DNA from 2 places in the Neobacillus canaveralius genome. Region 1 is predicted to be linked to the other one. Evidence: riboswitches for the same ligand, from Rfam matches in the RefSeq annotation. Region 1 holds a riboswitch; the other holds the start of a gene.
What was found. Region 1 has a riboswitch for preQ1 ahead of queF (preQ(1) synthase). Riboswitches for the same ligand answer to the same signal wherever they lie in the genome.
Positions count from the first base shown of each region.

Region 2: another riboswitch for preQ1. It lies ahead of ABC255_RS26140 (QueT transporter family protein); the one in region 1 lies ahead of queF (preQ(1) synthase).

Region 1 is NZ_JBDFLL010000001.1:3,596,060-3,610,912, reverse strand. It holds gene ABC255_RS18140 (aliphatic sulfonate ABC transporter substrate-binding protein) at 1-267, shown strand, start outside; gene ABC255_RS18135 (OsmC family protein) at 357-782, shown strand; gene ABC255_RS18130 (DnaJ domain-containing protein) at 793-1,323, opposite strand; gene queF (preQ(1) synthase) at 1,431-1,931, opposite strand; PreQ1 riboswitch class I at 2,044-2,090, opposite strand; gene queC (7-cyano-7-deazaguanine synthase QueC) at 2,329-2,985, shown strand; gene queD (6-carboxytetrahydropterin synthase QueD) at 2,989-3,468, shown strand; gene queE (7-carboxy-7-deazaguanine synthase QueE) at 3,465-4,193, shown strand; gene ABC255_RS18105 (AbrB family transcriptional regulator) at 4,215-5,300, opposite strand; gene ABC255_RS18100 (Fur-regulated basic protein FbpA) at 5,517-5,717, shown strand; gene ABC255_RS18095 (DUF3231 family protein) at 5,782-6,792, opposite strand; gene ABC255_RS18090 (carbohydrate-binding domain-containing protein) at 6,991-8,973, shown strand; gene ABC255_RS18085 (transglycosylase domain-containing protein) at 9,164-11,248, shown strand; gene ABC255_RS18080 (hypothetical protein) at 11,467-11,742, opposite strand; gene ABC255_RS18075 (DUF4956 domain-containing protein) at 11,922-12,605, opposite strand; gene ABC255_RS18070 (polyphosphate polymerase domain-containing protein) at 12,630-13,331, opposite strand; partial or broken gene ABC255_RS18065 (catalase) at 13,518-14,853, shown strand, end outside.
Region 2 is NZ_JBDFLL010000001.1:5,327,660-5,342,512, forward strand. It holds gene ABC255_RS26130 (energy-coupling factor transporter ATPase) at 1-814, opposite strand, end outside; gene ABC255_RS26135 (energy-coupling factor transporter ATPase) at 815-1,675, opposite strand; PreQ1 riboswitch class I at 1,957-2,001, shown strand; gene ABC255_RS26140 (QueT transporter family protein) at 2,010-2,495, shown strand; gene ABC255_RS26145 (glycoside hydrolase family 3 protein) at 2,547-4,841, opposite strand; gene ABC255_RS26150 (response regulator transcription factor) at 5,055-5,825, opposite strand; gene ABC255_RS26155 (sensor histidine kinase) at 5,822-7,651, opposite strand; gene ABC255_RS26160 (TRAP transporter substrate-binding protein) at 7,750-8,778, opposite strand; gene ABC255_RS26165 (TRAP transporter large permease) at 8,829-10,124, opposite strand; gene ABC255_RS26170 (TRAP transporter small permease) at 10,126-10,623, opposite strand; partial or broken gene larC (nickel pincer cofactor biosynthesis protein LarC) at 10,937-12,556, opposite strand; gene larB (nickel pincer cofactor biosynthesis protein LarB) at 12,537-13,307, opposite strand; gene ABC255_RS26185 (gluconokinase) at 14,044-14,853, opposite strand, start outside.

The DNA of each region.
Region 1 (14,853 bases):
AAGCAGTATATAGATGCTCATAAAAAAGCGGTAAAATTTATCCAGGACAATCCTGAAGAGAGTAAAGAAGTTGTCATGAAGCATTTAAAAGATCTTACTGGTAAAGAATTAAATAAAGAGGAAGTAGACGCAGCATTCTCTCGTTTAGCTGTCACAACAGCTGTTAATGAAGACGTAATTCAGGAAATGGCAGATATCAGCAAAGAAGCTGGATATATTCCAAGCAGTGATATTAAAGGTTTAATTGACTTGTCATTAGTGAAGTAATAATAGAAGGTTTTGGACTCAATTGTGAGTTCAAAACCTTTTTTTAAGGTAAAATATAGAAAGAATACATATAGGAAGGAATGGTAGAAATGAAATCAACGATTAAATGGGCAGGGGATATGGCGTTTACCGGTATGACACCATCAGGGCACGAATTAAGAATGGACGCAGCACAAGAAATTGGCGGACAAAATAGCGGTCCACGACCAACAGAACTACTGCTCTATTCTCTTGCAGGCTGTACAGGAATCGATATCGTGATGATTTTGAAAAAAATGCGCGTAGAGCTAACTGGTTTTTCCATGGAAGTAGAGGGCACACGTGCCGATACAGAACCGAAGAAATTTACTGATTTTCATATTCACTATTCAGTCGAAGGGGACCTGCCAGAAGATAAGGTAGTCCGTGCAATCCAATTGTCAAAAGACAAATACTGCTCCGTATCCCATTCATTAAGTGCAAACATCGTTGCTAGTTATTCTATTAATGGAGTAAAAGGAAATCAAGTATTATAAAAATGGGGATTCAGCTTTTGGCTGAATCCCTAACTTTGTCGTAGTGATCATAGAATACTTTAAAGAGTCGTTCGTCTCCGCCTCGATCGGGATGAAGGGCTTTTAATAGTTTCTTGTATTCTTTTTTGATAGTGTCACTATTTGCCCCAGAATTTAATCCTAATATCGAGGTTAGGGTTAATGGAGGAGTATCGGATAGCGCATACTCCGCTTGCAGCATTCTTTTTAGGGACCGATTTTTTGCTTGTTCAATGCGAATAGTCGTTTTTAACTGTTCAAGTTCTTCTTTTAATTTTTGATTGTCACGAAACGTTTTTTCCCATTGGTGAAAATCGACTCCAAACTGCTTCGTTTTGTTCTCTATCTTTTTTTCCAAAATAAAGGACGCTAAATCGACGGGAGTTACAGAGTATTCAAGATTAAGGTGCTTCGTTCTTCTGGCCTTTAATTTTCCATCGAGAATCCAACGAATGACAACCTGTTCACTATCGGTAATCCCCTCAGCTCGAAGCTGTTCCGTAACCTCTTTAACATTTAACATAAAATCAACTCATTCTACATTCGTCTAGTATCTACTAAACTACTGTATCACATGGTAAATGTTACAGGTTTACAGGACTATTTAATTTTTGTTGCAAAAAGTTTTCATTAACGATTATCCACTTTTTCTGGGTAAAGGTCATGATTCATCAAACGGAAAGTTGCCATTTCTTCGAATTTGGTTCCTTGCTTGCCATAGTTGCACCATGGGTCAATGGAAATTCCACCGCGTGGCGTGAATTTACCCCAAACCTCAATATAGCGAGGATCCAAAAGCTTAATTAAATCGTTCATGATGATGTTAACGCAATCCTCGTGAAAATCACCATGATTTCTGAAGCTGAATAAATAGAGTTTTAAAGACTTACTCTCTACTATTTTTTTATCTGGAATGTATGAGATATACATCGTTGCGAAATCCGGCTGATGTGTAAGCGGGCACAGACTGGTGAATTCCGGGCAATTAAATTTTACGAAATAATCACGTTCTGGGTGAAGATTATCGACTGCCTCCAAAACCTCTGGAGCATATTCAAATGAGTATTGTGTATTTTGATTTCCTAATAGTGTTAAATCTTTTAATCCTTCTTCGTGGCTGCGGCCTGACATAAAAAAACCTCCAAGTCAAAAATGTTTATTCCAGAGAGCTCAAGCAATCTATAACTACTAATTGAATAGAAAACAAAAAGCCATGTCCGGTATGGACATGGCATAAAGTCATGTATCCATAGTTTTTTATAGAGGGTATCAGCTATGAACCTCTCCCGTGTAAGTACGGGTATTATCTTCTCCATATGATAAAGGACTCTCGGCAAAACGTCAATTGAAAAATAATGAACAAAAAATAATCCCAATATTTAAAAGATTAATCTTTTACTTTTATTATGGTATCATACAAGCAGAAAACAAAAGAGGTTCTAGCACCCCTCGTTAAAAAAACTAAGATGAAGCAGTACTTCTATCTTGGGGTACTGCTTTTTCTATTTTGGAAGGAGTTTCCTTAAATATGTTAAAAGAAGAAAAAGCCATTGTCGTATTTAGCGGCGGGCAGGACAGCACTACTTGTTTATTTTGGGCGTTACAACAATTTAAAGAGGTTGAAGCGGTCACTTTCGACTACAATCAACGGCATAGTTTAGAAATTGAATGTGCCAAAAATATAGCCAATGAACTAGGTGTAAGACACCATATTTTAGATATGTCTTTATTGAATCAGCTAGCACCGAACGCATTAACACGGTCTGAAATTGAAGTTAAAGACGGAGAAGAGGGTGAACTTCCTTCAACGTTTGTTCCTGGAAGAAACCTTTTATTCCTGTCCTTTGCCGGAGTGTTAGCTCGTCAAGTTGGTGCGAAGCATTTAGTGACAGGAGTTTGTGAAACAGATTTCAGCGGTTATCCAGATTGCCGTGATATTTTTATTAAATCACTAAATGTTACTTTAAATCTTTCGATGGATGATAATTTTGTAATCCATACCCCGTTAATGTGGCTAAATAAAGCGGAAACGTGGGGATTAGCGGATGAATTAGATGCACTTGACTTTGTTCGCGAAAAAACACTAACCTGCTACAATGGTGTCATTTCTGACGGCTGCGGCGAATGTCCAGCATGTGTGTTAAGAAAACGCGGACTCGATGACTTTCTAAGTGGGAGGAGCTAAACCATGTACGGATTTAGAATCGTCGATAAATTACAGAAAATAGATGAAGATATTCAACGCAAGGAGCTCAAATATCATAATAAGCGCGTATTAGTCAGTAAAGAATTTACTTTTGACGCGTCCCATCACCTACACTGTTATGAAGGTAAATGTAAGAACCTTCATGGGCACACGTATAAAGTCATATTCGGCATTTCCGGTTTTGTGGATGAAAGAGGATTAATGATGGATTTTGGCGATATCAAGGACATATGGAAAAATGAAATAGAAATTCACCTTGACCATCGTTATTTAAATGAAACCCTTCCGCCGATGAATACAACAGCGGAAAATATTGTGGTCTGGATTTATGAAAAAATGAAAGAAGCATTAGAGAAAGAAGTGAACAAGGATAGATTCATTGGAGCAAGAGTAGAATTTGTCCGCCTTTTTGAGACGCCTACGAGCTATGCAGAAGCAAGAAGGGAGTGGATGGAGGAATGAAGAGAATTCCCGTTTTAGAGATTTTTGGCCCCACGATCCAGGGTGAAGGAATGGTGGTTGGCCAAGTTACGATGTTTGTTCGAACAGCCGGCTGCGATTACTCTTGCAGCTGGTGTGATTCTGCCTTCACTTGGGACGGCAGCGCCAAAGATGATATCAGGCAGATGACGGCAGAAGAAATTTGGACAGAATTAAAATCGATCGGTGGCTCTAATTTCTCCTTTGTTACCATCTCAGGGGGGAATCCTGCACTTTTAAAAAATCTAGATTCACTGATTGAGTTGTTAAAAGAAAAGCAGATTAATATTGGTATTGAAACGCAGGGAAGCAGATGGCAGGATTGGTTCTTAAAGATTGATGAACTCACCATCTCGCCAAAACCTCCAAGTTCGAAAATGGAAACAGATTTTGAAATATTAGATTCAATTTTTATAAATTTAGATGAAAACCAGTTTGAAAATAATGTTAGTTTAAAAGTCGTTATTTTCGATGAAGCCGACCTGGAATATGCGAAACTGGTTCATAAAAGATACGAAGGCATTCCATTTTATTTGCAGGTAGGAAATGACGACATCACGAATGGTAATAACCAAGAACTTATACAAAAGCTACTGAATAAATATGAGTGGCTCGTCAATCGGGTAGTCAAAGACAGTCAGCTAAACAATGTCAAAGTACTGCCTCAATTACATGCCCTGCTATGGGGAAATAAGCGCGGAGTTTAATTGGAAAAGCCCACCTGCTAACTAGGTGGGCTTTTCTGTATTTTTTAATAATTTCTTTATAAAAATCCATTTAAGGAATGGTGGTACAGCAAAGAAGATAAATAGGAGCCGGAATAATTGAAATCCAGCCACCATGGATAAGTCCGCCTGGACTTCATGTGCCAGTATCGCCATTTGATCGGCACCTCCTGGAGTTAAACTTAAAAAGCTTGTGGAAGGTGTGATATCGTAAAAATGGACAAGAAACATACTCATTCCTAATGTTCCTAAAACCATTACTATCCCGCTAACAATCGCTAGTGAGAGGATTTTTGTTTTATTCTCAAGCTTGTCTGGTTTTAACATTAAGCCAATGTAGCTCCCAATCATGAATTGAGATAGATCTAATAGGAAGGTTGGCAGTTCCGGTCCGTTGAAACCTGAAATGGTCAAGACAGCAGTTCCAACAATTGGTCCTAATAAAAATGGTGTAGGGATATTCAGCTTTTTTCCTAAGAAAGCAAAAATCACACATACTGCCAAAAATATAAGGATGTCAGGAAAAAACAATCCTGTGTTTTCAGCAATATTGGGAATAGATTTACCTGTAAGATGATCAAATATAGGACTGCTAATTAAAAAAGGAACCGAGAAAATAATGATTATTACACGTGTTACTTGTAGAAAAGTTACAACAGTAAGATCTATCCCCTTTGCCTCTTCTGCAAAAGTAATTATCTGAGAAAGCCCTCCAGGAATACTGCCAGTGAGGACGGTAGGGTAATCAATACCGGAAAGCTTAGAAACAAAAAAAGCAATCCCAGCACAAAAGGCAATAAGAACGATGGTTAATAGAAGCATTATGGGCAGTTTTCCAAAGATCTGAACCACAGCCGCTTTCGTTAGGGATAATCCTATCGAATACCCCAATAGTACCAAGCCTGTATCCCGAATCGGTCTTGGCCACAATGCTTGAAATTCTCTGGATTTGGAAGAAATCAAAACAGCAGTCATCGGTCCAAGCAGCCAAGGAATCGGGATTCCTAAAAGTGAAAAGAGAATACCTCCAAGAGAGGCAATAAACAGTGTTATGTAAAAGCGATTTATATTCTTTTTAAGATTTATCAAAAACATCCCCGCTAACTTCTTTTTATTTATCATATCAAATATTAGCTAAACCGTAGACCATTAATAAAAATACAGTTTATTTTCTTTTATTAAGTTAAGATGAAGTTTGCTTTAAAAGTAGGTAAATATGCTAAAAAACGACACACTCACAATCACGAAGAGGTTAAAATCGGATAGGTAGTTAAGGAGCAATACAAAACCTGGAGGTGACAAGGTATGAAGAACATTCTTCGAACCGCTGTCCAACAAAGAAGGCAATTTCTTATAGATAAACTGCTTAAAGTGGGTGTGTTTAAAAAGGAAGATCGACATCTGTATGAATGGACATTAAGCGACTTAGAGAAAGAATACAAATATATTGAAGCTAGCAGTCTCGCAAAGGGAAAGATGGACCAAGGTAATCAACTACAACAATAATGAGGTATATACTTAGAAGAAAACACGAAAGACCGGTCAGCTGACCGGCCTTTTCCAAAATCATTTACGTCTTTTCGGTACCTAACTCACCACGATCGACAGCCATTGGAGGTTGTTCCATCCATTTATTATTGATCATGATATTGGCGCCATCCTCTGAATACAATTGAATTTCTAAAGATAGTCTGTTGTACATAACCCCCAAGTCCATCCGGGGGCTTTGAGCCACACCCGTACCGTAATAACCGATACTAAGACCAATTAACCCAGCCGTAAAGAACATGATCAATTTATCGGAAAATGTATACGATGTACTTGTTGTTACTTCAGCTGATATGGTTGCCGGTACCGAAAGATTGCATTCCTCTAATTTTTTTCCAAATAATTTAATATGTTTCTTACCAATGTCAATTCCTCTTAACAAAAATTGAATAACTTCCTTGTCCTGCGCTACCTGACTAAATCCAATAAGAGTAGCTACACCTAAAATGTTCCGCTGGACGTTTGCATATAGATTGCCTGCTTCTGCGACGATTAATGGTCTTTTATCACCGATAATATCGAAAAGAAAGGCTTGTTTATTGACAAATTCCACCTTCTCCATGGGTAAATGAGGAGACCTTACATACAGACCTTTTTCCAATAACAGGTCCTTTGAAACTTTGTATAATTGCATAGTTTCAGAAACACATTCTATATAATAATCAGTAATGTCCGATCGTACCGCTGACGTGACACTGGCTGAATAGTTGGTAAGACCAATCTTTGCCATTTGGTGGATAAATTGAAGAACATAACTGTCCGAATATAACTTCGGAGCCGATAAATCAACATCCTCTTCTAACTTAAAACCATAAGGGACCGGATAATCCTCCTCATTAAAAAAGAACGTTAATTTTTCAATGTGTTTTTTTGATAATTGCAATGCAAATTCAATAATAGGTTTTATTTCTGGGTCTTCCACCTTTTCTAAAAAAAAGGTAAGAACACAAACACTTCCGCTGTCATTCATGTATTGAGCCCAAAGTTGAGCTAGTTCAGCGGATGTAATCATTACTTTCTTGTCTATTTCCATTGTACGACCTCCAATTACCGGATACCTATTTCCATCATTTCCTTTAAAAATAAATTTATGTATGTAAATTTATATGACTCTCCCTTAAAGGTCTTTCTTTTGTTAAGGTTTGTTTAAGGTTTCCTTTATAAAATGAATCCATGGTCGTGAGATACCAAATCCTCGGATTTGTAATAAAGGTAAAAAGGAGACAATATGATGAAGAAAAAATCAATGTTATTAAAAGCAGGTTCAATCATTTTATGCTCAACACTTTTGTTTTCCTGCAGTCAGAATACTGATTCGACGAACGAATCTAGTACGATTGCAGCTGTAAATACGGAGACGTTAAGTACAATTGGAGATAAAGAGGTTAGCGCAGTTATAGGCGAAACTGTTTCCTATAGCGATGACGATTTTTACACGGATTGGGAAAATGAAAATCCAACTTATATTGAGTTAAATGGGACAAGTGCCAGCTTTGATGGTGCGGGTGCAGTGTTCGTATCGAATAATGTTGTTACCATAAGAGCGGCAGGAGTATATGTTATTAGCGGTAATCTAGATGACGGTCAAATCATTGTCGATGCCGAAGATAAGGGAACTGTTAAGCTCGTATTAAATGGTGCATCAATAAACAATAGAAATCAAGCTCCAATTTATGTGAAAAATGCGGGAAAAGCCATTGTATCTCTTCCGGAAGGTACTGATAATACTCTGTCGGATGGGACGGAATATGTGCTAGAAGATTCATCTGATGAGCCGAATGCAGCCCTTTTTAGTAAGGACAACCTAACGATTAACGGTACTGGGAAACTAACGGTTCATGGAAATTATAATAATGGAATTACGAGCAAAGACGAACTAAGAATTACAGGCGGAACCATTGAAATTGATTCAGTGGATGATGGTTTAATGGGACGAGATGTTGTTGCAGTTAAGGAAGGAAGTATTACCATTAAAGCAGGTGGAGATGGAATCAAGGCATCAAATGATAAAGATACTTCCAAAGGAAATATAGCCCTTGAGGGTGGAACGTATGACATCACAGCAAGTAGTGATGGAATGCAAGCTGAAGCGTCTTTATTAATCGCTGATGGTGACTATACTATTACTTCTGGTGGCGGAAGCCCAGAAACGATTGCTAGTAAAGGAAATGATATGAGACCAACTGGCAATGAATCCACAACAACAACCACAACAGAAACAGAAACTGAAAGTGCCAAAGGATTAAAAGCAACGGTAGATATTGCAATCGGCGGGGGAAGCTTTAAGATTGATTCTTCTGATGACGCCGTTCACAGCAACAACAGCGTTACCATTGCAGGCGGTGAAATAACGATTGCCTCAGGAGATGATGGCATCCATGGAGATACTGCGGTTCTTACAAAGGGTGGAAAAATAAACATTACCAAAAGCTATGAAGGAATTGAGAGTAAAGTCATAAGTATAGCCAATGGAGAAATTGATGTTACCGCAAGTGACGATGGTATCAATGTTGGCGGCGGAAATGATAGTTCAGGGATGGATTTCCAATCTACTGAAACCGAAGACAATTTATTATCGATTTCAGGTGGAACGGTTACCGTTAATGCAGCTGGTGATGGACTGGATTCAAATGGTTCGATCCAAATGACTGATGGTACTGTTTTAGTTAGTGGTCCCACAGACAATGGCAATGGTTCACTTGATTACGATCAAAGTTTTGAAATGACGGGTGGATTCTTGATTGCAGCAGGCAGTGCAGGAATGGTACAGGCTACTTCAGAACAATCAACACAAAATGCCATCGTTATGACCTATCCTGATACACAAGCAGCAGGTACACTCCTGCATGTTGAAGACAGCGATGGAAACACAGTAGCTACCTTTGCACCAGAAAAGGATTATCAAGCAGTATTTATTAGTTCACCAAACCTAGAAAAGGATAAAGATTATACGCTTTATTCAGGAGGAACGTCAACAGGTGAAGAGGCAGATGGTCTTTACAGTGATGGAACCTACAATGGTGGTACAAAAGTAGTGGAATTTACGATTTCAGACTCGGTAACCTGGCTCAATGAATCCGGTGTGACAACCGCAAACACCAGCGGACCTGGAGGCGGAGGTATGAGAGGCGGAGGTCAAAGACCTGATCGTGGACAAAGACCTCCTACAGGAGAAGCGCCAGATGGCAGTCAGACACCTACCACTGATCAATAACATAAGGTAACGAATAAAGAGCATGCCAATAATAATTGGTGTGCTCTTACTTTTTTATATTGATAGTTTAGTCCTATAGAATGTAAGGCTTATTTCTCATTAACTTTCATACAATTCGTTTTAAAATAGAGCAATATGTAAAAAGATAAATGAAGTTAGTAGAGATAAAGGTGGTCAAGACGTGGGACGAATGGAACAAAGACAGCAAAGAAAGGCGTCTAAACAATGGGATTGGAGTCAAGTCTTAAAAAAGAGTTTAGTAAAGAAATTGATTATAGCAGGAATTATCATGGCATTATGTGGTTTACTTGTCGTCAATATCTTCATCTGGAGTAGTGATGTTAGTAAATTAAATAAGCCAGCACCACAGCCAACGATTATTTACGATCAAAATGGGGAGATTGCGAGTAAGATTTCCAATTCTAGCATAGAAGGAGTTGGCATTAAGCAGATTTCACAAGATATGGTTCATGCTGTGGTTGCAACTGAAGATCAAAGATTTTACAAGCATAATGGCATAAATTATTTCGGGATTATGAAGGCTTTCTTCAAAAATATGTTAAGTGGAGATATAGTTGCAGGCGGGAGTACCGTTACACAGCAGCTGGCCAAAAATGCATTTTTAACACATGAACGGACCTATACTCGAAAGGTTAAGGAACTAATCATTACGAAAAAGATTGAACGAACCTACTCCAAAGACGAAATTATGGAGCGTTACTTAAATCAGATTTATTTCGGTGAAGGTGCATGGGGAATTCAAAGGGCTGCTAAAACGTATTTTGGAAAAGAAGCAAGTGAACTAACCTTAAGTGAGTCTGCCATGCTCGCTGGATTAATTAAAGCGCCCTCGATACTCTCACCATTTAAGAATATGGAAAAATCAATGGAGCGGCGAGATCTTGTTTTGTCTTTGATGGAGCAGGAAGGATATATTAGTGCAGCTGATGTTAAAAGTGCTAAAGAACAGCCGGTGGTGTTAAATGAGGAAGAAGTAGAAGACGAGTATGATGGAAAATATCCTTATTATGTGGACCACATTATTGAAGAAGCAATGACGAAATATAAACTGACAAAAAACGAAGTTCTTTCAGGTGGACTTCATATTTTTACAGAATTAAATCCAACTTTCCAGCAGGCGACAGAAGAAGTATATCAGAATGATAATCTTTTTCCAGCTAGTCAAAACGATCAGCTTCTCCAAAGCGGTGCGGTTTTTATTGATCCTGAAAGTGGAGGAATTCAAGCTCTTGTTGGTGGAAGAGGTGAGCATACTTTACTTGGTTTTAACAGGGCTACACAATTAGTGAGACAGCCTGGATCAACGATGAAACCTCTGGCTGTATATACACCGGCATTAGAAGAAGGCTACGAAGTCTTTGATTTATTACAAGACAGTCCGCTTAATATTGGAGGTTACCAGCCAAAGAATTTTGATAAGCAATATCGAGGCGAGGTAACGATGTATGATGCAGTCGTGAATTCGTACAATGTTCCTCCTGTGTGGTTATTAAATGAAATAGGTTTGGAGCAGGGGACAAAATCAGTAGAGCGGTTCGGTATTTCTTTACAAGAAGAAGATCATTCTTTAGGAATTGCTCTTGGTGGCATGCATGAAGGGACATCTCCGTTAATGATGGCACAAGCATATTCTGCATTTGCAAATGATGGAACTATGGCAGAGGCACACTCCATTCAAAAAATAGAAGATGCTGATGGAAAAGTAATTGCGAATTGGAAGAACAAGTCAACGAAAGTGACAGATCCTGAAATAGCTCAAAAAATCACCTACATGCTAAAAGGTGTCGTACAAGAGGGTACTGGGAAGAAGGCTTTCATGGATGGCTTTGATATCGCTGGTAAAACAGGATCTACGCAGCTCCCATTTGCTAACGAAGCGGGTACAAAGGATCATTGGTTTGTCGGGTTTTCGCCAAACGTTGTCGGAGCAGTATGGCTGGGGTATGATCAAACAGATGAAACTCACTACTTAGGTACATCAAGCAGTGGAACCACACCCGTAATTTTTAAAGAAATATTATTGAAAGCAAAATCAGAGCTATCTGATGAAAAATTTGCACTATCAGGCATTGAGAAAAAATACAAAAATGAAATAAAAGAGATAAAAGAAGAAAAGGAAAAAGCAAAGAAAGAGCAGGAAAAGGCAAAAGAAAATCAAAAGAAAAATAAAGAGAAGGGAAAGGAAAAAAAGGAAAAAAATAAAGGGAAAAAGGAAAAAGATGAAGACGAAGATGATGAGGATGAGGATGAATAAAAGTTAATTAGCTATTTATTAGTTAGCTTTGTTAAAGAATGATGTTGATTTTCCTCACATAAATCCTTATGAAGGACGAATCTCATTGGGAACCTTCCTGATTTGTCCTTCATCGACCTTTTATACCGCTGTATTAAAAATCAACAATGAAATTTAACAAAGCTTATTAGTTAAAAGACCAAATCACTTCCGATTTGGTCTTTTTACCTTTTGAAAGGTTAGGAATTAAATCTTTGCCCTGGATAAAATACCTCGTTGATTTCCCAAGACTCAACAATCCTGTGGGCCATGTTAGGATCATATCCCATACCTATAAGGTAGGTAATCGCTGCAACCTCTCTTAATGCATGGGCAAAAGAAGTGTGTTTTGCTTCATGTAATCCATATTGCACAAAAGGCTCGACAGTTCTTAATACCGTGTGTTTATTTGGGTTTTGGTGATATTGTTGAGTTTGATTAAAGTGATAAGGATTGTATTGGTAAGGGTTATACAAATTACAGTCATCTCCCTATAAATAATTTGTAAAGTCATCCTTAGTCTATGTATGATTAAACATGTGTGAAACGGAGTTAAAAAATTAATATAGTCACTTTAAATATATAAAATTAAACGCTTAGAGCAATAATACTCGAAGCGTTTGATTTTGCTGGCATTCGATTGATTCAATAAACATTAAGCAGTAAAGTTGCCGTCATAGCTTAGCATGATGGCTGATTTTACATCTTCCATGCTAGAAATATTATTAATAAAATCTAGGTCATGATCTTTGACACGGATTTCATAGGTCACTTCATAATCATTACCTGGCATAGCTGACTTTGATTTAAGGGAATGCTTTATAGCATGTCCAGAAATAACATGTTCCAGTGATTTTTCAATCGAAGTGCTGCTGTATCTCACAACTAATAAATATGGATTTTCAATTTTTACTTTGTTAACAAAAACAATTAAGACTACCCCAATTAAAATTGATCCAATAACAGCCAGAGGAACAAAACCTGCACCACACAAAATTCCTACCACAATTGCCCAGAAGATATAGACAATGTCCATGGGGTCTTTAATGGGAGTTCGGAAACGAACAATCGATAAGGCACCAACCATCCCTAGTGATAACAAGGCATTAGATGAGATTCCCATGATGATTAAGCCTGTAGCCATCGACATGATAATTAACGAAATATTAAAGGTATGAGAATAAATAACACCCGTGAAGGTTTTCTTATAGACATAAAAAATTAACAAACCTAATGCAAAAGCGGCCAGCAATCCAATCAAAGAATCTACGATTGAAAAACTGCTTGTCTTTTCTAAAAAACTCGATTTGAAAATATCCTTAAAATTTAAACTTTCCATTTATAATTCCTCCAATAAATTGTATTAACCAAACATCCTGCTATATTGATATTTTGAATAGCCACTTTTTCGACGATCGATGACTTGAAGTAATTGTTTAATGACATCTGGTAAATACTCATCAAATTTCACTTCAAGAACAACGACATTTGGTGTGGTCTCAACCATTGCTAAATCTGGGTTTAAAAGATCATTATTTCGAAAACTCGTTTTAATACAGCCATCAAATGTTACTCGGACGTTACCATATTCATAAATGAACACTTCACGTTCATAGTCGACAACCGTCATCGGTTTTAATTGATACAGTTTCATTTGGACATATAAATCCTTAATAAGAGGTCTTGTGTCATTTTCCATCCACTCAATGTCACCCAAACGAATTTGTTCATATTCCTCCGGGGTTAATCGGCATTTTTGTTTAAAGGTTAAATTATCTCGTTTGCTCTTTTTTTCAAGATTAAGATAATCCATGTTGTAATCATACAATCTGACTCTAAACTTATCTCTATCAAGTAAACCTTCTTTTTTCTGTGATAGGACCTTATTATCATAGTTATCGAAATAAACACTTCGTATTAAATATTTCCCATTGTTTTTTGCATGAGGGTCTGGTGTCATAAAATGCTTCAAATTATTTCTAAGCAGATAGCAATCCAGTGAGGTCATTTCATGCTTTAATTCTCTACGTCCCTTTACACCATTTAAGCTCATCGTCGCCTTCATGTTTCACTCTCCAATCTGTTGAACAACTTCTTGAAACCTATTATGTTGGTTAAACCTTAAACAAACCTTAAAAGTTAATAGAGAGAGAAAAAGAATACATACAATGATTCAAATTGGTAATAATTAGATGGTATTATTTCGTGCAATGGAGGGCTAATAGTGGAAGAAAATCATCAATTTAAGAAGGGTTCTGGTGAAAGTGCTGATACCTTAACCAATCGCCAGGGACATCCTGTAACAGATAACCAAAATATCAGAACGGTTGGCAATCGTGGACCATCCACACTTGAGAATTATGATTTTATTGAAAAAATTTCACATTTCGATCGTGAAAGAGTGCCTGAGCGGGTTGTTCATGCACGTGGAGCGGGAGCACATGGGTATTTTGAAGCGTATGGTAAAGTAGGAGATGAGCCAATCGCAAAATACACAAGAGCAAAGCTGTTCCAAGAACCAGGAAAGCGTACACCGCTTTTTGTGCGTTTTTCAACAGTGGCAGGTGCAATGGAATCACCAGAAACTGCGCGAGATCCGAGGGGATTTGCGGTTAAATTCTATACAGAGGACGGCAACTGGGATCTTGTTGGAAATAACCTGAAAATATTCTTTATCCGCGACGCAATGAAATTTCCTGATATGATTCATGCGTTTAAACCCGACCCGGTTTCCAACTTAAGTAACCCTGAGCGGATGTTTGATTTCCTATCTCGCACACCTGAAGCTACACATATGGTTACTTATCTTTTCTCTCCTTGGGGAATTCCGGCAAATTATCGCCAAATGCAGGGATCAGGGGTTAATACATACAAATGGGTTAACAAGGATGGTGAAGCGGTTCTCATCAAATACCACTGGGAACCATTAAAACAGGGGATTAAGAATCTGACTCAGAAGGAAGCTGAACAAATTCAGGCAAAAAGTGTAAGTCATGCTACCCAGGACCTATATGAGGCCATTGAGCGTGGAGACTATCCTGACTGGGAACTTTGCGTTCAAATCATGAGTGATGATTACCATCCTGAGTTAGATTTTGATCCATTAGATGATACAAAATTATGGCCAACAGACAAGTTTCCGTTCTTAAAGGTAGGAAAAATGGTTTTAAATAAAAATCCGGAAAATTATTTTAATGAAGTGGAGCAAGCAGCGTTTGGTACAGGTGTTTTAGTCGATGGTTTGGATTTTTCAGATGATAAAATGCTTCAAGGCAGAACGTTTTCCTATTCGGATACACAGCGACATCGTGTAGGCACAAACTATTTACAGCTTCCAATCAATGCACCTAAAAAGCGCGTGGCCACAAATCAACGCGGAGGACAAATGTCGTACCATGTGGATTCAGGTCAAAATCCACATGTAAACTATGAGCCTTCTGTTATCGGTGGCCTAAAGGAAGCTGAACAAGTAGGTAAAGTTCACGAACCACACTATAATGATAAATTGGTACGTGAAAAAATTGACCGTCCTAATGATTTTGGTCAAGCTGGTGAAACGTACAGAAGTTTTGAAGACTGGGAAAGAG
Region 2 (14,853 bases), 1.7 Mb from region 1:
AAGCAGAAGTATCTACGTTGTATCCAAGGTCTTTGAGCCGGTACAGCGCCTGTACGGTTTCTGGTGTACCAATTTGGTGACGCTGCAATTTTTCCTTATCAGTAAAAATATCTTCCGGAGTACCTGATAACACGGCCTTGCCATTTGCCATTACATAAACTCTATCTGCTAAATAAGCGACTTCTTCCATATTGTGGGATACGAAAATGACGGTTAAGTTTTCAATTTTATTTAAGGATTTTATCTTATCCAACAACTCATTTCGAGACCTTGGATCAAGCCCAGCTGTAGGTTCATCAAGAACTAATATTTTTGGCTTTAACGCAAGGATACCAGCTAATGCAACTTTACGCTTCTGCCCGCCGCTTAAGGCAAACGTCTGGCGATCCTTCATTTCCTCAAAGTCTAAGCCGACCATGTCCATTGCCCATTTAACCCGTTCCCTGACTTCCTTCAAGGGTAATCCTAGTTTAAAAGGACCATAAGCGATATCATCACCAATTAATTTTTCAAATATTTGATCCTCCGGATTTTGAAAAACTAGTCCTACATTTCTCCTCAATGCTTTCAAATCAATACGCTTTTTCGATAAATCTACTCCATCAATGATGACCTTCCCTGAATCTGGCCGAATCAGCCCATTAAAATGCTGGATGAGGGTGGATTTCCCTGAGCCTGTGTGCCCAATAATGGCAATGCACTCCCCCTCATTGACCACCATGCTTGTCCCCTTTAAGGCTTTATGTTCCATAGGCGTTCCTTGCATATATGTATGTATTAGATTTTCTATTTCGATGATCTGCTTCCCTGGCATTTAGACCACCTCCCCACTCCTTGCTTTTGAAACTCTCTTTACTTCGTTAATCAGTTCATCTTCTTGGATTACCTCTTTGGAGAAAGTTGGAATTTGATGATGAACCATTTCAGCTATCTGACTCACAGCCGGAATATCTAATTGCAGTTCCATTAAAACCTCTTTATGTTTAAAAATATCACGAGGTTTTCCATCCATCACAATCTTCCCGTCTTCCACCACAATAATGCGGTCTGCTTCTGCAGCCTCAGACATACGATGGGTAACGGTAATAATAGTCATTCCCATTCTATTCATTTTCCTCATAACCTGAAGGACTTCATTTCTACCAAAGGTATCCAGCATACTGGTCGCCTCATCGAATACGATACACTCAGGCTGCATGGCAAGCACTCCAGCAATAGCAACTCTCTGTTTTTGCCCTCCTGATAAATGGTGCGGCGGCCTTTTCCGAAACTCAGACATTTTCACGACCTTTAAAGCCTCATCGATTCTTTGCTTCATTTCTTCCCTAGGGACGCCAATATTTTCTAACCCAAATGCCACGTCCTCTTCGACAATCGTCGCAACAATTTGATTATCAGGATGCTGAAAAACCATTCCAACACCTTTGCGGATATCCAGCTTCCTGCTGCCGTCCTTTGTATTGTGACCACGGACCCAAACATCTCCTGAGCCAGGTGTTAAGAGCCCATTTAAATGCTTAGATAATGTGGATTTCCCCGAACCATTATGTCCAATAATAGCCACATATTCACCTGGAAAAATGGAAAAAGAGACATCCTTAAGAACAGACACTTCATGGGTCTCATTGATTTTATATGAAAATGATACATTTTCTAAAGCAATAATTGGTTCCATTAGATCCCCCTCTCCTTCTATTTTATCAATATTCTGAATACTATCCAACCATAGTAAATGATTCACACAAATATAATAGCACGAAGACTTAAAAGGGGATATCCTGAAGTAATAATCTTTCTTTTTATATCGATTTATTGAATATCCTTTTTTAGTTATTAGAATGTTCGAAAGGGGAAATATTATCCATAATTAATGCATATAATATACCTTGCTGAAAGATTATCTCAGACTTTAAATTGACTAGCAATTACTTTTATACTACTATATTACTTTGTCAGTAAAACGTGGTTCGAGAACCTCCCACGTAAAAAAACTAAGGAGATAACTATATATGAAAATAAAAACACTTGTCGTAAATGCGATATTAGCAGCTTTATATATTGCTGTATCTGGCTTAATCGCTCCCTTTGGCTTTACGAATATTCAATTCCGTGTTTCAGAAATGTTTAATCATCTTGTTGTTTTCAATAAGAAGTATATATTCGGAATCATCGTTGGGGTGTTTTTGAGCAATCTATTCTTTTCACCGATGGTCGCCTATGACCTCGTCTTTGGTGTCGGTCAATCATTATTAGCCTTATCGATTACAATTGTATCTGCACGTTTCATTAAAGGAATTTGGGCTCGTATGATTGTAAATACCGTTGTCTTCACCTTTACTATGTTCTTGATTGCTTGGGAATTAAACCTTGCCTTCGAATTGCCATTCTTATTTACTTGGCTAACAGTGGCAATAGGAGAATTTGTTGTAATGGCTGTAGGTATGCCGATTATTTATTACATTAACAAGCGCGTTAATTTCGAAAAAATGGTATAAAAAGAGATGCTCAATACCAATGAGCATCTCTTTTTTATATCAACCTAATTCTTATTTTTTTGCATGAGCCGGCACTCCTGTTTCACCTGCATGGTCAGGCTTTCCTGTTTCACCCGCATGAGCAGGTACTTTCTGGTTGTAAGAAAGACCAAATCCGAATTCGTACTTGTCACCACTTTTATTCTTATAAGTGAAATGTTTATATTCTTCAGGAGCAAAGCTTGGAACATCCCCGACTTCTTTTTCTACTGCTTCCGCACTGGCTGGAATAGCGAATGGAAGCTTACCAACAGGATTGAATTCTCCAGTGATTACATCGAATACCGCCTCTTGAAGCGTTCCAAAAGTACCGATTAATGCTGCAGAATTTGGTTCAAGCTCGTTAATTAGCCATTGGTTAGTATAGTTTACCGCAGTAATGGTCGGAACAGCTTTTTGAATTTCAATGATTCGATCTAATTCAAGAATACCTGTTGTTTCATTAACATCAATACGTGGGTTGTTATCCCAGTTAGATTGCGTTGGTTTAATATATAAATATGCATGAGTTGCTTGATCAACACTATCTACTAACGTAATGTTAGGGAATTTTTCTTTGAGCATATTCTTTAAGTCTGCATTAAATGCAGCAGTTTGTTTTGCTGATTCTTCATTAATAGTTTTTTGGGGATTAGGATTATTTCTTCCTGGAGCAACCCCAATAAATCCTTCAACATAAAGCTTAACATTTTCTAACTTTTTTTCTGTTAACGGTAATAGTTTTTCACCTTTGGTTTTATCATTACGCATTAAAACGACTGACTTTTGATGCGCTTCATAGGCTAATGCTCTGTGTTCTTCATTGTTTGCAGCAGCAATGGCTTCTGTAGGATTTACATATGGGTCTTCAAATAGACCCAGAGTCATCATTTCTGATAGGGTATAAGTAATGGATTCGTTAACCTTTGATATATCTACTAAACCTTCGTTAACAGCCTGAATTACTAGCTCTGGTGTTGACCCACCTGAAATAATATTGGTTCCTGCATTTAATGCTTTGGCCACTTTTTGTACATTTGGAATTGGATTTCCATTTTCATCTACTAGGTAACCCCATGCACTGCCAGCTACAGCACCAGAGTCAGAGTTAATATATCCTTTGAAACCAAGACCTTCACGCAAGTAATCGATGATTCCTTTATTTAGAGTCATACCAACTTCTTCAAATTGCTGCGTTTCACTATATGGTTCTAACCCTTGATCAGCACTATCATTACTTGGATAAGCGTAATAAGGCATAACCGATGCTACACCAGCTTCAATCGCTTTCTGGAAAGGAGGAATATGATACTTCTCCAAACTTCCTTCAGTAGGATAAATGTTAAAGCTGCCGTTTGCAAAGTGAGGATCTTGCCCATCATCACGAGCTCCACCGCCAGGGAAGTGTTTAACTGTGATAGCTACACTGTCTGTACCAAGTTTTTCAGTTTGGAACCCTCTGATGATTTCATAATTCATGTCGCCAACTACTTTTGGATCTTCGCCAAATGTCTCCTCAATTCTTGCCCATAGTGGGTCTGTTGCAACGTCAGCCATGTATCCGTAAACTTTACGAATACCAGCAGCTCTCCATTCCTGGCGGGCAATTTCCGCAAATTCACCAACAGCTTCTACATCTCCAGCTGCTGCTAAACCTAATGTTCCTGGCCAGAAAGTATGTTGGTCTTGAGTGTTCGTAATATTTGTATAATCGGTTGAGGCAGAGTTTCTCGGATTTGAAGTAATAACCACTGGAATCCCTAGCTCTAGACCCTCTGCTAATTGCTGCATTTGATTATTATAATTGGCAACATCGCCTAAGTTTTGAGATAGACGGTAAATTACGTGGCGTAATTTCTTGTTAATAACAATACTAGCATTAGCCTCAGTTACAAATTTCCCATCTGCAGGATCAGCTACTGGAGTGTGAGTATTGATATACATCAATCCAGCTTTTTGCTCAAGACTCATTTTACTAATCAAATCTGCTACACGCTCTGAAACGGGCTTTCTCCAATCTTCATAACCATCTAAGCTTTTATTTCCATTTGCATCTCTAAAATATTTGCCACTGATTTCAAGAATTCTATCTTGAGTTGCTACTTCAATTTCTGGCTGGCCTTCAGCTTTTGCAACTTTAAAAGTTGTTATTGCACCTCGGCCAACATACGGAGTTGCTTCCCCTTCATCACCTGTGTACCCTTGGTCATCCGCAAATCCTGCCTGCGGTCCAATCACTGGCGCAACTAATGATAGAGTTAGTGCAGTTGCGAGGAGTTTTTTTCTTAGTTTTGAAGATTTTCTAATCTGCTTTGATAGTGAAGCCATTTTTTCTTCCCCCTTTTTTAATTGAATGCGTTTACAAAAACTAAGTTAGCGTATCTATGTATAATGATATAATTCAAAGCATCCTGCTAAATAGCGAGTTTTTTTAGGTATTTTTGTGATATTTTAATATTTTGAATTATTAGTCAATAATACCTATGACTTTCTTCCCTTTTTATAAAAAAAAGAATCAGAAATATACTTTCTGACTCTACCTTATCTTTTAATTAAATTACCATCACCGGTTTTGCTGTTGTTATTCCGATACTCTGATGGTGAACTTCCTACTATCTTCTTAAAATTGTTACTAAAGTAAGCTAAATCAGAATATCCCACTCTTTCGGCAATCTCTGACATTCTTAAGGTTGTATTTTGCAATAATCGCTTACTTTCTTCAATTCTTAGTTCCGTAATATAATCAACAAACTTTTTATTAAGCTGTTGTTTGAACAATTGACTGAGGTAACTGGGATTGATATGAATACTTTCTGCAGCTTCTTTTAAAGTGATTTGATCTAAAGGTGTTTTCTCTAAATATTCCAAGATTCGATCGATTGTTGATAAAGGAAGATTTTCATTCTCAGATAGCATCTGCTTACTCGTATTACTTTCATTGCTTTTTTTATTTAGCCATTTCTCTAGACAAACCTTTATTTCATTCTCCTCGATCGGTTTTAGCAGGTAATCCGTGACACCGCTTCGCATTGCCTGCTGAACAAACTGAAACTCATCATGGACAGAGATAACAATCACATCGTATTCCCCATTTAGACTATTAAGTTCCTTAACCAAAGCAAGACCGTCCATCACCGGCATTCGGATATCCGTTAAAATTAAGTCCACTTCATTCATCTTTATCCAATCTAATGCTTCTAATCCATTTTGGCATTCATGGATAACCTGCAAGGGAAGATGCAATTTATTTATCGTCCACTTAAGAGCGGTACGTACCCATCTCTCATCATCAACTAACAAGATCTTTTTCATTCAATCTCCCTTTCTTCTGTATTTTCCCTCATTGGCAGCTCCATCTCGACCACCGTGCCTGCTCCCAACTGACTTCTAACACTAAGTCCGAAACCTGCGCCAAACACATAATGAATCCTCTGTTGGACATTTAATAAGCCGATATGTTTCCCATCTGAGTTTGTCGATTTCTGTTCAAGCTTTCTAGTAAGTTCATCTAAAATGTGATCCGGAATTCCTACGCCTGTATCTCTTACTGCAATCATAAAAGAAGATTTAGAATGGGGAACGACTGCTATCGTAATTCTTAACTTTTGACAGCCTCGGCCGTTGGCATGAACAAAGCAATTTTCAACTATTGGCTGAAGTGAGAACTTTACTACCTGAAGCTCCATTGCCCATTCAGGAATATCCAACTCATACTCAAATCGATCTTCGAATCGAAACTTCTGAATCTGAAGATACGTCTTGCAAAACCTAATTTCTTCTCCAAGACTAACGGTGGAAGAATCATTTTTAAGATTATACCGAAGCAACTTCGCAAGGGAAAAGGACATAATTGCAATATTTTCCTGACCTTCTTCTAATGCCATCCCTCTAATGGTTTCAAGAGAGTTATATAAAAAGTGAGGGTTCATTTGAGACTGAAGCATTTTTATTTCAATCTCTTTCTGTTTAAGGGACATTTCTGTTTCTTTCAATTTGGAAACGTATACTTCTTCAAGTAAATCTGATAGTTTTTCAACCGTATGATTGAATCCAGCAGATAACTGTCCAATTTCATCGTTTGAATCCACTGGGACTCGACCGCTAAGGTTTCCAATTTCAACTTCCTTCATAAACCTCTTCAGGCGCCGAATCGGGCGGATCAGACTTGTTGCAAATCCAAATCCTATCGTGTAGGCAATCATTAACGAGATGATTATTGTCAAAACAATGGTTCTTCCGATTTGAATAATTCCTCCCGTTAAATCTTTATATGGTACGGCTGTAAAAAACCTCCATCCTATATTTGAGGAATAAGTATAAGTGACAAAATCCTCCCTCTCGTTCTGTAAAATTTGCGTGCTGCTTTCGTTATTTTCGAGTTGTAAGAGCTGGCTAAATTCTACTTTTTTTCCAAGCTTCGAATAATCAGGATGATAGACATAATGTCCTTTTGAATCCAAAATAAAGAAATATCCGTTCTTACTAATCGTTACTTTGTTGGAGATCTCCTCAATTCTTCTAAAATTTATGTCAATAACGAGCATTCCCACTGGCCGGAGAGTATCAGGGTTGTATAATCTCCTAACAAGAGAAATAACCGGCTGATCTTTATTTTTTAGTTTAAGGGTTCTAGTTACTAACATAGGCATCCCGTTCATAGGAACCGATGAATACCAATATTCTTCTTTTATTTTCGTAGAAGGATAGAAGTTATTTACCCCGAGGGTATCGATAACAATATCGTCATCTACTAAAACAGTGATGTTAGAAATATCTGCTCGAGAATACGCAGCATACTTAAGTGTGTCCCTGGCTGATACCACTATATGGTCACTTTTTTCATGTTTAAATAGGCTGGATAATTCCGGAGAGTTTATAATTTTTAAGCTTGTAATCTCAAATTCTTGAAAATAATATTCAATATGTGATTCTACTTGACCAATAACTTGGCCGCTATATTGCCGGAGCTCGTTTTCCAATTCAGCGGAGGATCGATGATAGGAGATAATTCCTACTGAAAGAACAGGCAAGATCACGAGAAAGCTAGAAAAAATGCAAAGCTTCACCATTAATGTTTGATTCTTTAAGAGAACATACTCTTTAATAAATTCTGCTATTTTTCCCCTATGCTGTTGCATTTTTTCACTTCCTATCTATTCTTACCTAAAATCAAAATAGAAAAGACCCAGCCGGGAATTGGTGAAACTTACCAGCTAGGCATTTTTATTGATTCGGATTATGGACGTGCTTTTTCTATTGCATCCATTACTTCTTTAAATTCTTTTGTATATTCTTCATTCATAGACTTTACAGCATTTGTCCAAGGTTTAAGATCCTTGACTTCAGTGAATGTAACACCTGCATCTTTTAATTTCTTTTCAGAACGTTCTTCATACTTATCCCACTCTGCTCTTTGTGTTTCAACAGAATCAAGAGCTGCTTGTTTAATAAGCTTTTGGTCTTCGGCGTCAAGCTTATCCCAAGCTACTTTACTAATTAAAAGAACTTCAGGGATACGTTGGTGATGGTCAAGTATCAGGTTTTTAGCCTCTTGATAATGGTTAGAAGAGTCTAAACTTGGCAGGTTATTTTCTGCTCCATCAATAATTCCAGTTTGAAGGGCACTGAATACTTCCCCATAAGGCATTGGAGTAGCACTTGCTCCTAATGCCGCCATGAAATCAATATTGATTTTACTTTGTTGTACACGAATCTTTTGTCCTTTTAAATCCTCTACACCTTTAAGTGGTTTAGTCGAGTAGAAACTACGTGATCCTGAATCATAAAAGGCAAGACCCTTCATCTTAGATTGCTCAAGTCCATCTAGTAATTTAGTTCCCATTTCTCCATTTAAGAAGTTCCAAAGGTGGTCTTCACTCTCAAATACATAAGGAAGTCCTAGTGGCGTAAACTGATTATTGAATTCAGCAAGTGGACTGGAATTGATTCGAGTAAACTCAATAGCCCCAAGCTGTACCTGTTCAAGTACTGATTTTTCATCGCCTAATTGCGCAGATGGATAGACTTCAATTTTGATACGGCCTTCTGATCTTTCCTCTACTAATTCAGCAAACTTTTTGTCACCAAGGACTGTCGGATAATCTGGCGGCTGATTGTCTGCTAAACGGAATGTATAGGATGGTTTTTCTTCTTCCTTGTTCCCTTCGCTCTTTGTATTAGTTGTTTCTTTCCCGCCGCATGCAGCAAGGATTGAGCCCATTAAAAGTGTTGCGGCTAAAATACCTGTAAACTTTTTACTGATCAAAATCTACACCCCTTTTAATTTTTTATATAATCTTCACCATTTTTCCCAGGCTACTCGACTAACATATTTGGCAGCCACATAACAACCTCTGGAATATAGGTGATAATTAACAGAACAACTAGTAAAGCATAGAAAAATGGCATCATCGCTTTCGTTGCTTGCTGGATCGAGACCTTTCCAATCGCCGCTCCAACAAATAAAACGGTTCCAACTGGCGGTGTTAATAAGCCAATACCTGCGTTTAAGATAAGTACAATCCCGAAATGGACAGGGTCCATCCCAAAACTTGTAACAACAGGAAGAAGAATAGGTGTCATAATCAAAATCATTGGAGCCATGTCCATTGGTGCACCTAGAAGAAGCAATAAGAGATTAATAATCAATAAAATAACGATTGGATTATCAGAAACACTTAAGAACAGGTCTGTCACCATAGCAGGGATTTGCAAATAGGCTAGTATCCAGCCAAAGGAGGCGGATGCAGCTATTAAGAAAAATACCATTGAAACCGTCCTCATTGTATTTGTGAGTATTTTCCAAATACTTGAGATTGGTGCTTCTCTATAAATGACAAATGCTAGAATAAAAGAATATAAGCATGCTAACGCACCTGACTCAGTGGCTGTAAACCAGCCACTCATGATTCCGCCTAGGATAATGACAGCTGGACTTAAGGATAAAAGACCGTGAAGGAGAATACCGCCGATTTGTGATTTGGGCACTGGGTCCGCTTTCTGATATCCTCTTTTTCTAGCAATAATATAGCCTGTTATCATAAGCGAAATTAACATAATGAATCCAGGTACAATACCTGCCATAAATAGACTGGCGATGGACACGCCCCCGGCTGCTAACGAGTAAAGAACCAAGTTATGACTCGGAGGTACAACTACACCTTGGATAGCAGATGCGATGGTAACACCAACAGCATAATCTGCTTCATATCCTTTCTTTTTCATCATTGGAATCATGACAGATCCGACTGATGAAACGTCTGCGACTGCAGACCCTGAGATGTTGCCAAAGAACAAGGCAGCCACACTATTTACCATTGCAAGTCCACCGCGTATTCTACCCACTAGTAAACTCGCAAAATTTACGATTCTTAATGCCAGTCCCCCTTCACTCATAATTTGTCCTGTCAGGATAAAGAATGGGATGGCTAGCAGGGAAAAGGAGTTCATTCCTTGAACCATTTGCTGTCCAATAACCGGAAGCGGAATTTTCATATAGATTACTGTTAGCAAGGACGATGCCACAAGCGTAAGAGCAATCGGAAACCGAAGCAGAACTAGAATAACAAAGCTTGAGAGTAAGATAATAATTCCGATTGTGTTTGTGTCCATTTTATAAACCCTCCTCCAAATCCTTATGTCTGGTTGTGTTAATATTGAAGAATTGCAGGAGCGAGTAACCGCAAATCATAACACCCGTAACTGGCATAGCCAAATATGTGATACTACTTGGAAGTTTTGTTGCTGGAAGAGTTGATTCTGCCGTCAACAATGTAAATTCCCACCCCTGAACTACCAGGTAAAAACCAAAAGCAAAAATAGAAGCACTAATGATTTTATCTAAGACTTTATTAAACGATTTAGGAAATAGGTTTGTGAAGGAATCAATACCTAAATGAATATATTCCCTAAAGCCTATTGCAATGGCCATAAAGGCAAACCAAGCAAGCAGGAGTAATGTAATTTCTTCGGACCAAAAGAATACAAAATTAAATAATTTCCGTGTCATAACTTGTGTTGTTACTACAAAAATCAACGCTACTAAAAATAGTAAAGTGAATTTTTCGAAAATAGAGTCAATAACTTTAAATAGCTTTTTGATATAATCCAAGTGAATCCCCCCTTCTCTTTGAAAACGTTTACTTCTTACTTAACATTTTACGAATCGAGGGGGTGATTTAAAATATTGTTTTTTTAGATAAATTTGTGATTTTTTTAGGTTTAGGGAAAATTCAGAAAACCCTTTCATTTATAATCAGAATTGAACAGTTATTGTTTGTTTAATAAACTAATTAATTAATTTCAGTTTAACATTCACCTTCAATAGCGTCAATATGGTCTAAAAGGGGGAAATCCAGTAAAAAGTGACATTGCTAAAAACAAAAGGCTGCCCCAAATATTTTGGGACAGCCTCTGTGTTTATGTTAGCTATCGATTTTCTTCCAAACCTGTTCATAGACCTTTTTTAAAGGGATATCGTGGAGTTGTGCAAGGCTCTTACATTCCTCATACTCCGGTGCACGCTGCACGGCAATTCCATTCAGTATCCCTTCTTTTACAGTCACAGGTCCCCACTCAGTTTCCACTTTTTTGAAAACTCTTTCTAAGCGGTGAACCGTTAAAGGATAATAGCGTACACCAAGTGTGGTTGTTTCTTTAAAAAGTATTTCCTTCATTTTACTTACATTTTCAACAGAACAAAGCAGCTGAAGCAAGATACCTGGTCGGTTCTTTTTCATATAAATCGGGGTATAAAAAACATCATTTGCCCCTGCTTCAAAAAGCAAATCCATGACATAACCTAGCCATTCTCCAGGAATATTGTCTAGGTTAACTTCCATTTTGATCATCTGGTCATCTATATGTTCAAAATTAGGAGGATGAGAACTCAATTAAATACTCCTCTCATTTCAAGGTGGGGATATCCCCAGTTACTCTTATTCGCCAATGATGACTCGAACTACATTCGGATGGTCTTTAAACGTTTTTGTCCCGGCACCATAACCTATTGAGCGAACTTTCATTGAAGGAATAGAGCAGAATTCCTCGGCCAATACAGCCACGATTGCTGCTCCGGTTGGTGTGGTAAGCTCAAATCTCACCTCTGAATGTTCAATCGGGACTCCTTTTAAAATCTCGAGTGTTGCTGGTGCTGGGACTGGATAGATTCCATGGTCGATGCGAATTTTCCCTGTGCCAACAGGAATCGGTGATGATTTGATGACGGATATTTGTAATTGATCAATTAAGATGGCAGCACCAATAATATCAATAATTGAATCTACTGCACCCACTTCATGGAAATGAACCTTCTCCAATGGAACACCATGAATATGCCCTTCCGCCTCAGCAATCTTTTTAAATACCTTTAACGCAATATCTTTTACTTGTTGAGAAAAATCAGCTTCTTCAATTAATTGAACAATATCTTTATATGATCGGTGATCATGATGATGGTGGTGATCATGGTCATGATTGTGATCATGCGTATGTGTGTGTGCATGGTCATGATGGTGGTCATGGGTATGCTCGTGATCATGCGTATGCGCGTGTCCGTGGTCATGATCGTGGTCATGTGTATGAACGTGCCCTTGGTCATGAGCATGGCCATGCGTATGTGCGTGCTCGTGATCATGAGCATGATCATGCGTATGTACGTGCTCGTGGTCATGAGCATGATCATGTGTATGTGCGTGCTCGTGGTCATGGTCATGAGCGTGTTCGTGGCTATGCGAATGTCCATGGTCATGATCATGAACGTGATCGTGGCTAAATGAATGTCCATGGTCATGATCGTGATCGTGGCTATGTGAATGTCCATGGTCATGATGATGGTGGTGTTGATTTTTTAGCAGCACATCGAATTTTGTACTCGTAATCCCATTTTTAACGACTTTTTTCCATGCTAATTCGTATTCATCTTCAATATTTAGCTTCTTTAATTCTTCTACTAATTTGACCGGGTCAGCACCTGCGTCTATGAGTGCACCAATCACCATATCTCCGCTTACTCCTGAAAAACAATCAAAATAAAGTGTCTTCATTTCTTTCCCCTTTTTGTGCAAGTTGATGAATTAATACAGCGTTATATCCTCCGCCAAAACCATTATCAATATTTACAACACTAATTCCAGAAGCACATGAATTCAGCATCGTCAGTAAAGCCGATAACCCATTAAAGTTAGCCCCGTAGCCGACACTTGTAGGGACGGCAATGACGGGATGAGAAACAAGTCCTCCAACCACGCTCGGCAGTGCCCCTTCCATACCAGCTACCACTACAGAAACTGTGGCTTTTTGAATTTCTTCGGCATGATTTAATAGGCGATGGATTCCTGCTACACCAACATCATAAATACGATGGACCTTACTTCCTAGAATTTCTGCAGTAACCGCTGCTTCTTCTGCTACCCGTAAATCAGAGGTTCCTGCAGCGACAACTGCAATGTAACCTTGAGTGTTTTCTATCGCTTCCTTTTGATTTTTCCAAAAAAGAATTTGAGAGATTTCATGATATGTAAATTCAGGACAAGCTTGCTGGACGATTGCTGCTTTTTCTTCTGAAATTCTTGTTACCATGACTTGATTGTTTCTAGCCCTTAATGCTGTGATGATGGAGATAATTTGTTCAGCCGTTTTCCCTTCGCCATAGACCACTTCTGGAAAGCCCTGTCGTTTCTTTCGGTGGTGGTCAACTTTTGCAAATCCCAAATTCTCAAACGTCGCTAATTGATCTTTTGCTTCCGCAACACTGAGGGTTCCTTTTTGAACTTGTTTTAAAATCTCTTCAAGCATTGAATTCCCCCCTTTTACTCTAATGTGATTCTATAGATTAGCCTTGATGAAAGACAAATCATTTGGTTTATTGATGGGTTTTGTCCTTCATTGCCTTGATGATGGACAAATCTTTTGATTCCTTGATAGGTTTTGTCCTTCATGACCTTGATGAGGGACAAATCTTTGGGTTTCTTGATGAGTTTTGTCCTTCATGACCTTAATGAGGGACAAATCTTTGGGTTTCTTGATGGGTTTTGTCCTTCATTATCTTGATGAAGGACAAATCTTTTGGTTCCGTAACGTGATTTGTCCCCAAGCCCTTTATTAAAGACTAATCTCCAGTCTTCCGAAACAGATTTGTCCTCAAACCCCTTATTGAGGACTAATCTCCACCACGCGATACGAGATTTGTCCTCAAGACCCCTTATTGAGGACTAATCTCCACCACGCGATACAAGATTTGTCCTCAAGACCAGTTATTAAGGACTAATCTCCACCACGCGATACAAGATTTGTCCTCAAGACCCCTTATTGAGGACTAATCTCCACCACGCGATACAAGATTTGTCCTCAAGACCCCTTATTGAGGACTAATCTCCACCACGCGATACAAGATTTGTCCCCAAGACCCTTTATTAAAGACTAATCTCCAGTCCCCCGAAACAGATTTGTCATCAAGACCCCTTATTGAGGACTAATCTCCACCACGCGATACGAGATTTGTCCCTAAAAAGTTTTTAACAATAACGCTCATTTAAAAATACTTCACCATATCCCTAGCAAGCTTCTCATAGTTTTCATAAAGCGCTTTGTACACTTTACTATTTTCCTTATCTGGTAGCACTGGATCACCCATCGGTATATTCTTTTTGATATCTTCAAAAGAATCTACTTTGCCAATGCCAACTAAAGCGGTCCAGGCTGCTCCCCATGCGGCACTGTGGTGGCTTTCGGATACATAAATCTCCGCTTCAAAGATGTCAGCCATCATTTGCAGCCAAAGTGGTGACCTCGCCAATCCGCCGTTAACGTAGATTTTTTCCGGTTCGCCAGCCAACCTTTCCAGCGCTTTGCCGATTTGATAAAGATTAAAGGTAATCCCTTCTAGGACAGCGCGGATAAAATGTTCTTTCTTATGGGTAATCGAAACTCCATAAAAATTGCCTTTTGCCTTTTGATTCCAAACTGGTGCTCTTTCTCCATTCAAATAAGGCAGAAACAGAATACCCTCTGCACCAGGAGCTACCTTCTCTGCGTCCCCTAAGAAATCTGAAAAATCCCTTTTGTCATTGAGAAGATCTTTTAACCATTGTAAGACGATGCCGCCATTATTCGTCGGTCCTCCTACAATCGTTGAATCAGCCGTAAAGGAGTAACAAAAAGTTTCTTGATTTACATCAATTTTTACCCCTTTATTGATTTGCCTGATTGCGCCGCTTGTCCCAACGGAAACCGCCACTTCTCCAGGTAAAATGGCGCCAATTCCTAAGTTTGCCAGTTGGCCGTCCGCCGCACCCATTACAAATGGCATTTCTGGACTAATCCCCATCTCATCGGCAATTTC